Regions from separate parts of the Sulfitobacter alexandrii genome, predicted to be linked through region 2. Evidence: riboswitches for the same ligand, from Rfam matches in the RefSeq annotation. Region 2 holds a riboswitch; each other region holds the start of a gene.

Region 1 (2,197 bases), 900 kb from region 2:
AAGCGAGATGTCCTTGAGGATGGGCCGGCCCGCGCCATAGTCGAATTGGATGTTCTCGAACCGGACTTCACCCCGAAAGGCGGGCGCGACCGTGGCCCCGGGTGAATCGGCCACGTCGGGTTCCGTCGCCATCAGGTCGAGATATCGGCGAAAGCCCGCGATGCCCTTGGGATAGGTCTCGATCACCGCGGCGATCTTGTCCAGCGGGCGAAAGAACACCGTCACCAGCAGGAGGAACGCCACGAACCCGCCTGTCGTCAACGCCCCCTGCAGCACGAATGCCGCGCCGGCGACCATCACGACAACCTGGATCAGACGCATCCCCATGTAGTTGAGCGCCGATGACCCTGCCATCAGCTTGTACGCCGCGAGTTTCGTCTTGCGATAGCCGCTGTTGTCCCGGGCGAACAGCGTCGCCTCGTGGTCTTCGTTGGCAAAGGCCTGAACCACCCGGATACCGCCGATGTTCTCTTCCAGTCGTACGTTGAAGTCGGCGACGCGGGAATAGATCGACCGCCAGGTTCGCGTCATCCGCCCGCCGTAGACGGTCACGATGGCAACGCAGACCGGTACGATCACGGCCGTGATGAGCGCCAGTTCGACATTGATCGTCAGCATCAGGGCGAAGGCGCCCACGAAGGTCATGACCGCGATGAACAGGTCTTCGGGGCCGTGGTGGGCCACCTCCCCGATCTCTTCGAGGTCTCGCGTGACCCGCGCCACCAGTTTGCCGGTGCGGACCTTGTCGAAAAAGGAGAACGACAGGCGCTGGAGATGCGCGAAGGCACGCCGACGCATCTCCGTCTCGATGTTGATGCCGAGCATATGACCCCAGTAAATCACGACGGTCATCAGGACGGCATTCAGCAGGTAGATGAACAGCAGCCCCACCGCCGCCAGCAGCGTCATGCCCAGGTCACCGCGGGGCAACAGCACGTCGATGAACCCCTTGATCGCCAGTGGAAAGGCAAGCTCCAGCAGCCCGGATACCACGGCACACCCGAAGTCCAGCCAGAACAGCTTTTTCCAGGGGCGGTAATAATCGAAGAAGTTACTCAGCATCGGAAAAGCCCCGGCAGATGGCAAGACAATCAGGATCGGCACCAAGGAGATCGGGACCCGCCGGTTCGGGTTAATAATGTTGATGTTTTTTGTAAACTATATTTTCTGCCCCTTGCGGAACGGGCGCATTCGGGCCTGTCCCAAAAATTCCGGCAGGCACCCTGTTGACTTGCCGGGCCGCAGAAGACACGGTGCCCGGACATAACCAGGGGTGCTCCGTTCAGGGGCTGAGATGCGCAACCGCGCGAACCCTTCACAGCTGATCTGGATAATACCAGCGGAGCGAGGAGCCAGCATGTTCATAGGCGCGCAAGTGTCACTTTACCCCATGACGTCCGATTTCGTGGATGTCATCACCTCCGGGCTCGAGGCCCTGTCCCCCTACAGATCCGACCTGAAGATCGAGACCGACGACATGTCGACCTTGATGGTCGGCGCGCCGGAAACCTTGTTCGGCGCCATCCGCGACCTGTTTGCGGCGTCCGCCCGCAGGCCGGAACACGTGACGATGCACGTCACCCTGTCGCGCGGCTGTCCGGGAGAAGCGGACGATCCCGCCTGCCGGTGCGAGGTGCTGGAAAAGGCCCAGGACGAGAGCCTTGAAGAACGCAAGATCAAAGCGGCGGCGGCCGTCCGGTCCGCGCCGGAAACCGGTGTGGACATCGACCTGCAGTTCTCGCTCTATGTCATGGGCAGCGGCAACCACATGGAAGAGATCTATGGCTGCATCGACTTCCTGAGGTCGAGCGGCTGCTTCCACAAGACCAAGAATTTCTGCACGCGCTTGCGGGGCGACGCCGGCGCCGTGTTTGAAACCTTGCGGCAGGCGTTCCTGCGCTTCGGTCCGGCCGAGGGTCATGTCACCATCGACATGACCGCTTCTGCCAACAGCCCCAGCCTGACCTGATCCTCCACGGGTGCGCGGTGCAACCCCACGGGGATCGCGCCGCCGTCCGGTGAGCCATGGTGGTCTTGCGACATATCTTTCCGGCCGGCGTGCTGGCGGTGGCCTTCTTCGGGGGCTGGGAGGGCTACGTGGCTTTTGCGGGCCTGTCGCCGCTCGTGCTCCCGGCCCCCAGCGACGTGCTGAACGGCCTTGTCGTCGACCGGGCCGCCATATTCCGCCACGCGGCGG
Region 2 (2,197 bases):
TCCGGGCCGATGATGCCGCGGTTCTCCCCGACCTGCCCCCGGTGCAGCAGCATGTGATCGAGCAGGACGCAGGCCATCATCGCCTCGCCCACCGGAACGGCCCGGATACCGACGCAGGGGTCGTGCCGACCCTTCGTGATGATCTCGGTTTCCTCGCCGGTCCTGGTGATGGTTCTGCGCGTGGTGAGGATGCTCGACGTCGGCTTGACCGCAAACCGTACGACAATGTCCTGCCCGGTGCTGATCCCGCCCAGGATGCCGCCTGCGTGGTTGGAGGAATAGGCGGGCTTTCCATCGTTACCCATGAAAATCTCGTCCGCGTTCAGCTCACCGGTCAGCATCGCCGCCGACATGCCTTCGCCGATCTCCACGCCCTTGACGGCATTGATGCTCATCATCGCGGCGGCCAGATCGGTGTCCAGCTTGCCGTAGACCGGCGCGCCAAGACCTGCGGGCACACCCCGCGCAACGACCTCGATGATGGCGCCGACGCTGCTGCCGGACTTGCGCAGGCCGTCAAGGTAGTCGGCCCAGTCGGTCGCGGCCTTGGCATCGGGCACCCAGAACGGATTCTGTTCGATCTGGTCCCAGTCGAAGGCATCGCGGTCGATCCTGTGCGGGCCCATCTGCACCATGTAGCCGGTGATCTGCACTTGCGGCGCGATCGCCTTGATCGCCTCGCGCGCGAGGCCGCCCGCCGCCACGCGGCTCGCGGTTTCTCGGGCCGAAGACCGGCCACCGCCGCGATAGTCGCGCACGCCGTATTTCTGGAAGTAGGTGATGTCGGCATGACCGGGGCGGAACTTGTCCTTGATGTCCCCGTAATCCTTCGACCGCTGGTCGGTGTTCTCGATCATCAGCTGCACCGGGGTTCCGGTGGTCACACCTTCGAAAACCCCGGACAGGATGCGCACTTCGTCGGCCTCCCGGCGCTGGGTCGTGTACTTGTTCTGGCCCGGTTTGCGGCGGTCCAGCCAGTGCTGGATCATGGCGGCGTCCACCGGCACGCCCGGGGGGCAACCGTCCACCGTGGCGCCCAGGGCCGGACCGTGGCTTTCGCCCCAGGTCGTCACGCGGAAAAGGTGGCCAAAGCTGTTGATCGACATCGCTGCGCTCCTCTGGTGACCCTGTTACCGGGGCCGATGGGGGGCCTCAAGCGGTTTTGCCTTGCATGTCGAGCAGGGCCATCCTAGCTGTTGGGATACCTCGGGGGGCCGAAAGGCTGAGATGTACGCAAGTGCGGACCCGTTGAACCTGAACCGGTTAACACCGGCGGAGGGAAGGTATGGACATCCATCCAACGCTTTCTGACGCCGCATGATGGAGGATGCCATGAGACATCTGGCCTTTGCTGCTGCTTTTACACTCGCCGCCACCGCCGCGTCGGCACAGACGCCCGTGCTGACGGTCTATGCGGGCGACTACTTCACGTCCGAGTGGGGCCCCGGCCCGACGATCGAAACCCAATTCGAGGCGATATGCGATTGCGACCTGCAATACTCGACCGGGGATCTGATGCCGCGCCTCCTGCTCGAAGGCAAGCGCACCAAGGCGGATGTGGTCATCGGCCTGACCTCGGACGTCATGGCCAAGGCGCGGGCGACCGGCCTTTTCGCGCCGCACGGGCAGGACAATTCGGACCTGACCCTGCCGGTCGACTGGCAGGACGAGGTGTTCCTGCCCTTCAACTACTCGCACACCGCGTTCGTGTTCGATGACACCCGGATGGAAAACCCGCCAGCCACGTTCGACGATCTGCTGAACATGCCCGACGACGTCAAGATCGTGATCCAGGATCCGCGCACGTCGATTTCCGGACTGGCGCTGGTGCTGTGGGTTCAGTCCGTCTATGGCGACGGGGCAGAGGAGGCGTGGCGCAAGCTGGCCCCGAAGATCCTGACCGTGACCAAGGACTGGTCGACGTCCTATGGCATGTTCACCGACGGCGAAGCGGACATGGTCCTGAGCTACACCACTTCGCCCGCGTATCACATGTTCGCGGAGGAGGATTTCACCAAGCACGCGGCGCTTTTCCCCGAGGGGCATTATTTCCTGGTCGAGACGGTCGCCAAGATCGCCGACACCGATGTGCCCGAACTGGCGGACGCGTTCATGAAATTTGTCATGTCGGAGACGTTCCAGACAAAGATCCCGAGCGCGAACTGGTCGCTGCCGTCGGCCCTGCCGCGCGATCAAT
Region 3 (2,197 bases), on a different replicon from region 2:
TCGGCCATCATCGGCAGGAGCACCCCGACCGGAGTCGCCGGTACCGCCCGAGGCCCGGCGACGCTCATGATGTCCTTGGCTCGGACCGGCTGCGTGCGACCCTGGTCGATCAGGCGCCGAAACGCCGCGAGATATCCACGGTCGAGCCGAAGCGCATCCTCGCGCGCTCGGTCGATCAGGTGCATCTGGAAGATCACGCCAAGATAACGCCCCTCGACCCCGGTCACCGGAAGCGAGGTAAAGCGATGATGTCTGAACAGGTCCGCAATCTTTGACAGCGGAGTGTCCGGGCCAATGGTCACCAGATCACGCGACATGACGTCGGTCGCCAGAAGCGGACCTGTCCGGTGCGCGGCGGCCTGCAACTCGGCCGCGCCGATCAATCGCGCCAGATCCTCGACACCCGAGTTGAACGACTGGCGATAGCGATCCAGAAGCTCCGTCAGTTCTTCTCGGGACAGCCCGATGCGCTTGGCGGGATCGGGATCTTCGGTGCGGTGGCGACTTGGCTCATCGAACTGGCGGAATGGATATCTGCGCCCCGTGAGCCGGGCGTAGATCGCAGCACAGACGAACAGCGCGAGGGTGCCCGTGGCGACGGGCGCGATCGCGAACCAGAGTCCAAGTCGCTCGACCGCCTCCGGGCTCATCGTCGCTGTCATGGCGACCGCACCCGCCGGGGGATGGATCGCGCGACACAGGATGCCGACCGTAATCGTCAGCCCGACCGCAAGGGCGATCCGCAGGACAGGGTCAGCGACCACGGAACAGACCACCACACCGACCAGTGCCGCGAGAGTGTTGCCCACCACCGCCGACCACGGCTGCGCCAACGGGCTGTTGGGCACTGCGAACAGCAGGACCGACGTCGCACCGAACGGGGCAATCAGGTAAAGGCCAAGCGTCAGGTCGACCACGGGCGACAACAGGAATGCGCCCGTCACCCCAAGCCCGATCAGGGCGCCGATCCCGGCGCGAAGGGCTCCGGCTGGCGAGGGGCGGCCAATAACCGGGCCAAGCGAACGGAACAGGGACTCCATGACTGCTGCCTTGTCTGTTTTGCCTAAAGTTTCAGCAAGCGACGGCAGTCGCAAGCACATCCGCACGGCATTGAACCGGGCGCTCAGCCTGATAAGCTGCCGCTCACCTAGGGGTGTCCCGACAAGGGGCTGAGATATCGCTGGCGATTGCAGCGCGGTGACCCTTTGAACCTGATCCGGATCATGCCGGCGAAGGGACAGGATCGCAGCGCTCTCTTGCCCTTGCCGGCCTCAGAATGACGAGGCCGCCTTGCCATATCAACCGACAGACCCGCGCCCGATCCCGGCGGCCATCGCCGTAGTCGTGCGCGACACCCAGGTCCTTCTCGTGCGTCGCGCCAATCCGCCCGATGCGGGCCTTTGGGGATTTCCCGGCGGCAAGATTGACCAGGGCGAACCCCTGTTCGACGCAGCCATCCGCGAACTGGCCGAGGAGACCGGCGTTTCCGCAGACCCGCTGCGGGTGATCACGGCGCTCGACGCCTTTGATCACGACGGCACCGGCACCTTGCGCCGCCATTTCATCCTGATCGCCGTTCTGTTCCGCTGGATCGCCGGGGTTCCGGTTGCCGCAGATGACGCGCTCGAGGCGCGCTGGATCGACCTTGCCGCGCTGACGGATGGCAGCCTCGCGCTCAGCCGCGATGTCGGCGCAGTTGCGGACCAGGCCGCAGCCCTGATGGCGGGGGCACCGACATGATCGCCAACGTCCTGACCATTGCGGGCACGGACCCGTCCGGCGGCGCCGGCATCCAGGCCGACATCAAGACCATGTCGGCGCTTGGCGCCTATGCCTGTTCGGTCGTCACGGCCGTGGTGGCGCAAAACACCTGCGGCGTTCGGTCCTTCGTAAGCGGCGTCTACGCCCCACCGGAGTTCAGCTGGACGGCTTGAAGTTCCAGGGTAGCAGCTCGTCGATCCGGTGCGCAGGATGGCCTGCCGCGATCGCCTCGAGCGTCGCCTTGAGGTAGGCGAAGGGCTCGATCCCGTTGATCTTTGCCGTGGCGATGAGCGAGGCGATGCGCCCCCAGGTGCGTCCGCCTTCATCGTGCCCAGCAAAGAGTGCGTTCTTCCGTGTCAGGGCGATCGGCCTGATGAGGTTCTCCACGGCATTGGAGTCGATCTCGACGCGGCCGTCCTGCAGGAAGGTCTGCAGC
Region 4 (2,197 bases), on a different replicon from region 2:
AGGATTTGATATGAGCAGAAATCAGGTTTGCGTTGTTGTCGGCGCCCGTTCCGGGCTGGGATTCGCCGTGGCCGAGGAAATGGCAAAACGCGGGTATGATCTGGTGCTTTCATCGCGCAATCCCAAAGAGGCCGCCGATACGCTGCGCGCTCGCCATGACGTGCGGATCGAAATTGTGCCCGGCAGTGTTGCCGAACCCGCGGTCGCGGCTGCATTGGCAGAAACCGCCAGCGGTCTGGGCGGGGCCAGTGCCTTGCTGCTCAACCACGGCGGACCGCCGGTCAAGCCGTTGATGGCCATCACGGATGAGGATTGGTCACAATCGGTCGAAATCATGGTGAATGGCCCTTTGCGTGTGCTGCGGGCGTTGGTGCCGCAAATGCAGGAAGCCGAAAGCGGACGGGTTGTGGCGGTGTCGTCTTTTACCGTCAAGTCGCCCTATGCCGGTATTGGCCTGTCAAACAGTCTCCGCGCCGCGCTGGTCAATGCGCTCAAGACGGCGGCACTTGAACTCGGGCCGGAAGGGATCATGCTCAACGCCCTGGCGCCGGGATATGTTGAAACAGGCCGTATTCGCGAGTGGAACGACTCCTACGCGAAGCAGCGCAATATCGGTGTCGATGACGTGCGCGCGCAGACCTTGGCGACGGTTCCATTGCGCCGGTATGGAACGCCCGAAGGCTACGCGCGGATGGCCGCGTTTTTGTTGTCGGACGACAACGACTATATTTCTGGTCAGCAGATCCTGTATGATGGGGCGCTGGTGACCGCGAACTAGACAACAAAAACACGGAGAAGGCGAAATGCCGGCACTGGTTCTTGCAAGAGTGAAGATAAGTGACGCCGAAGCCTACAAGGAATACGCAGCCCGTTCCAGTCCGGCGGTGCAGGCCTTCGGGGGCCGGTTCGTTGTTCGGGGGGCAACGCCAGAAAAGTTGGAAGGCGAGGATGACAGTCTGCGCACCGTCGTCGTGGAATTCCCCGATATCGAAACCGCCCGGGCGTGGCACAAGTCTGAGCAATATACCGAGGCGCGCGGATTCCGGACAGTCTCAAATCACCCGCCCGAGTGGTAACGATAATGGCCCCTCTTATCATGCGTTGACATTTGCGCGCGCCCAGAACAGCCTGCGGGCACTCACCCGGGGGGTCTCGACAAGAGGCTGAGATACTGCTGGCACCCGTGCAGCGCAGTGACCCGATGAACCTGATCCAGTTCACACTGGCGTAGGGATGGTGCACTGGCCGCGCGGGCCCCGACCACTTTCGTGGAGGGCTATTCCCACACCGGCAATCCCATTCGACGCGGAACTGGGTCTCCAACGCTTTGAGCTATGGAGGCTCCGACCGATGAAAGATCTCACCCCAACCGTCACCACGGGCCCGCTGCCCGCGTCGCGCCGCGTCTGGCACGCGGGCACCCGTCACCCCGATATCCGCGTGCCCATGCGCGAGATCGAGCTGCACCCCACGGCCGGGGAACCGCCCGTCACCGTCTATGACAGCTCGGGCCCCTATACGGACCCGGAGGCGACGGTCGCCATCGACCGGGGCCTGCCGCGCCTGCGCGAGGGCTGGATCGCGGCCCGTGGCGATACCGAAACCTACGACGGGCGCCATGTGCAGCCGGCTGACAACGGCTTTGCCGAAGGCGCGCGACTGACGCCGGAGTTTCCCGTTCGCAACGCGCCCCGTCGCGCCACGCAAGGTCGGGCGGTGACCCAGATGGCCTATGCCCGCGCGGGCATCGTCACGCCCGAGATGGAATTCGTCGCGATCCGCGAAAACCTCGGGCGCAAGGCGCAGGCAGAGGCCCATGCACAGACATTGGCGCGCGACGGCGAAAGTTTCGGTGCGGAAATTCCGGATTTCATCACGCCGGAATTCGTGCGTGACGAGATCGCCAAGGGCCGCGCGATCATCCCCGCGAACATCAACCATCCCGAGGCCGAGCCGATGGCGATCGGGCGGAACTTCCTCGTCAAGATCAACGCCAATATCGGCAACTCGGCGGTGACCTCCTCGATGGCCGAGGAAGTGGAAAAGATGGTCTGGGCGACCAGATGGGGCGCCGACACGGTCATGGACCTGTCGACGGGGCGCAACATCCACAACATCCGCGACTGGATCCTGCGAAACTCGCCGGTCCCGATCGGCACGGTGCCGCTGTACCAGGCGCTGGAAAAGGTCGGCGGCA

The links. Region 2 has a riboswitch for thiamine pyrophosphate ahead of BOO69_RS00550 (thiamine ABC transporter substrate-binding protein). Riboswitches for the same ligand answer to the same signal wherever they lie in the genome.
Region 1: it holds a riboswitch for thiamine pyrophosphate, as region 2 does, so the genes downstream of both, BOO69_RS15005 (YkoF family thiamine/hydroxymethylpyrimidine-binding protein) here and BOO69_RS00550 (thiamine ABC transporter substrate-binding protein) in region 2, are expected to answer to the same signal.
Region 3: it holds a riboswitch for thiamine pyrophosphate, as region 2 does, so the genes downstream of both, BOO69_RS22250 (NUDIX hydrolase) here and BOO69_RS00550 (thiamine ABC transporter substrate-binding protein) in region 2, are expected to answer to the same signal.
Region 4: it holds a riboswitch for thiamine pyrophosphate, as region 2 does, so the genes downstream of both, thiC (phosphomethylpyrimidine synthase ThiC) here and BOO69_RS00550 (thiamine ABC transporter substrate-binding protein) in region 2, are expected to answer to the same signal.

What each region holds. Positions count from the first base shown of each region.
Region 1 covers NZ_CP018076.1:3,057,174-3,059,370, forward strand. The annotation lists gene BOO69_RS15000 (ABC transporter ATP-binding protein) at 1-1,062, opposite strand, end outside; TPP riboswitch at 1,260-1,365, shown strand; gene BOO69_RS15005 (YkoF family thiamine/hydroxymethylpyrimidine-binding protein) at 1,358-1,969, shown strand; gene BOO69_RS15010 (ABC transporter permease) at 2,026-2,197, shown strand, end outside.
Region 2 covers NZ_CP018076.1:113,040-115,236, forward strand. The annotation lists gene aroC (chorismate synthase) at 1-1,106, opposite strand, end outside; TPP riboswitch at 1,198-1,298, shown strand; gene BOO69_RS00550 (thiamine ABC transporter substrate-binding protein) at 1,333-2,197, shown strand, end outside.
Region 3 covers NZ_CP018081.1:234,593-236,789, forward strand. The annotation lists gene BOO69_RS22245 (HPP family protein) at 1-1,040, opposite strand, end outside; TPP riboswitch at 1,140-1,256, shown strand; gene BOO69_RS22250 (NUDIX hydrolase) at 1,291-1,740, shown strand; partial or broken gene BOO69_RS22255 (bifunctional hydroxymethylpyrimidine kinase/phosphomethylpyrimidine kinase) at 1,737-1,886, shown strand; gene tnpC (IS66 family transposase) at 1,918-2,197, opposite strand, start outside.
Region 4 covers NZ_CP018081.1:242,014-244,210, reverse strand. The annotation lists gene BOO69_RS22300 (SDR family oxidoreductase) at 11-778, shown strand; gene BOO69_RS22295 (DUF1330 domain-containing protein) at 804-1,076, shown strand; TPP riboswitch at 1,134-1,252, shown strand; gene thiC (phosphomethylpyrimidine synthase ThiC) at 1,351-2,197, shown strand, end outside.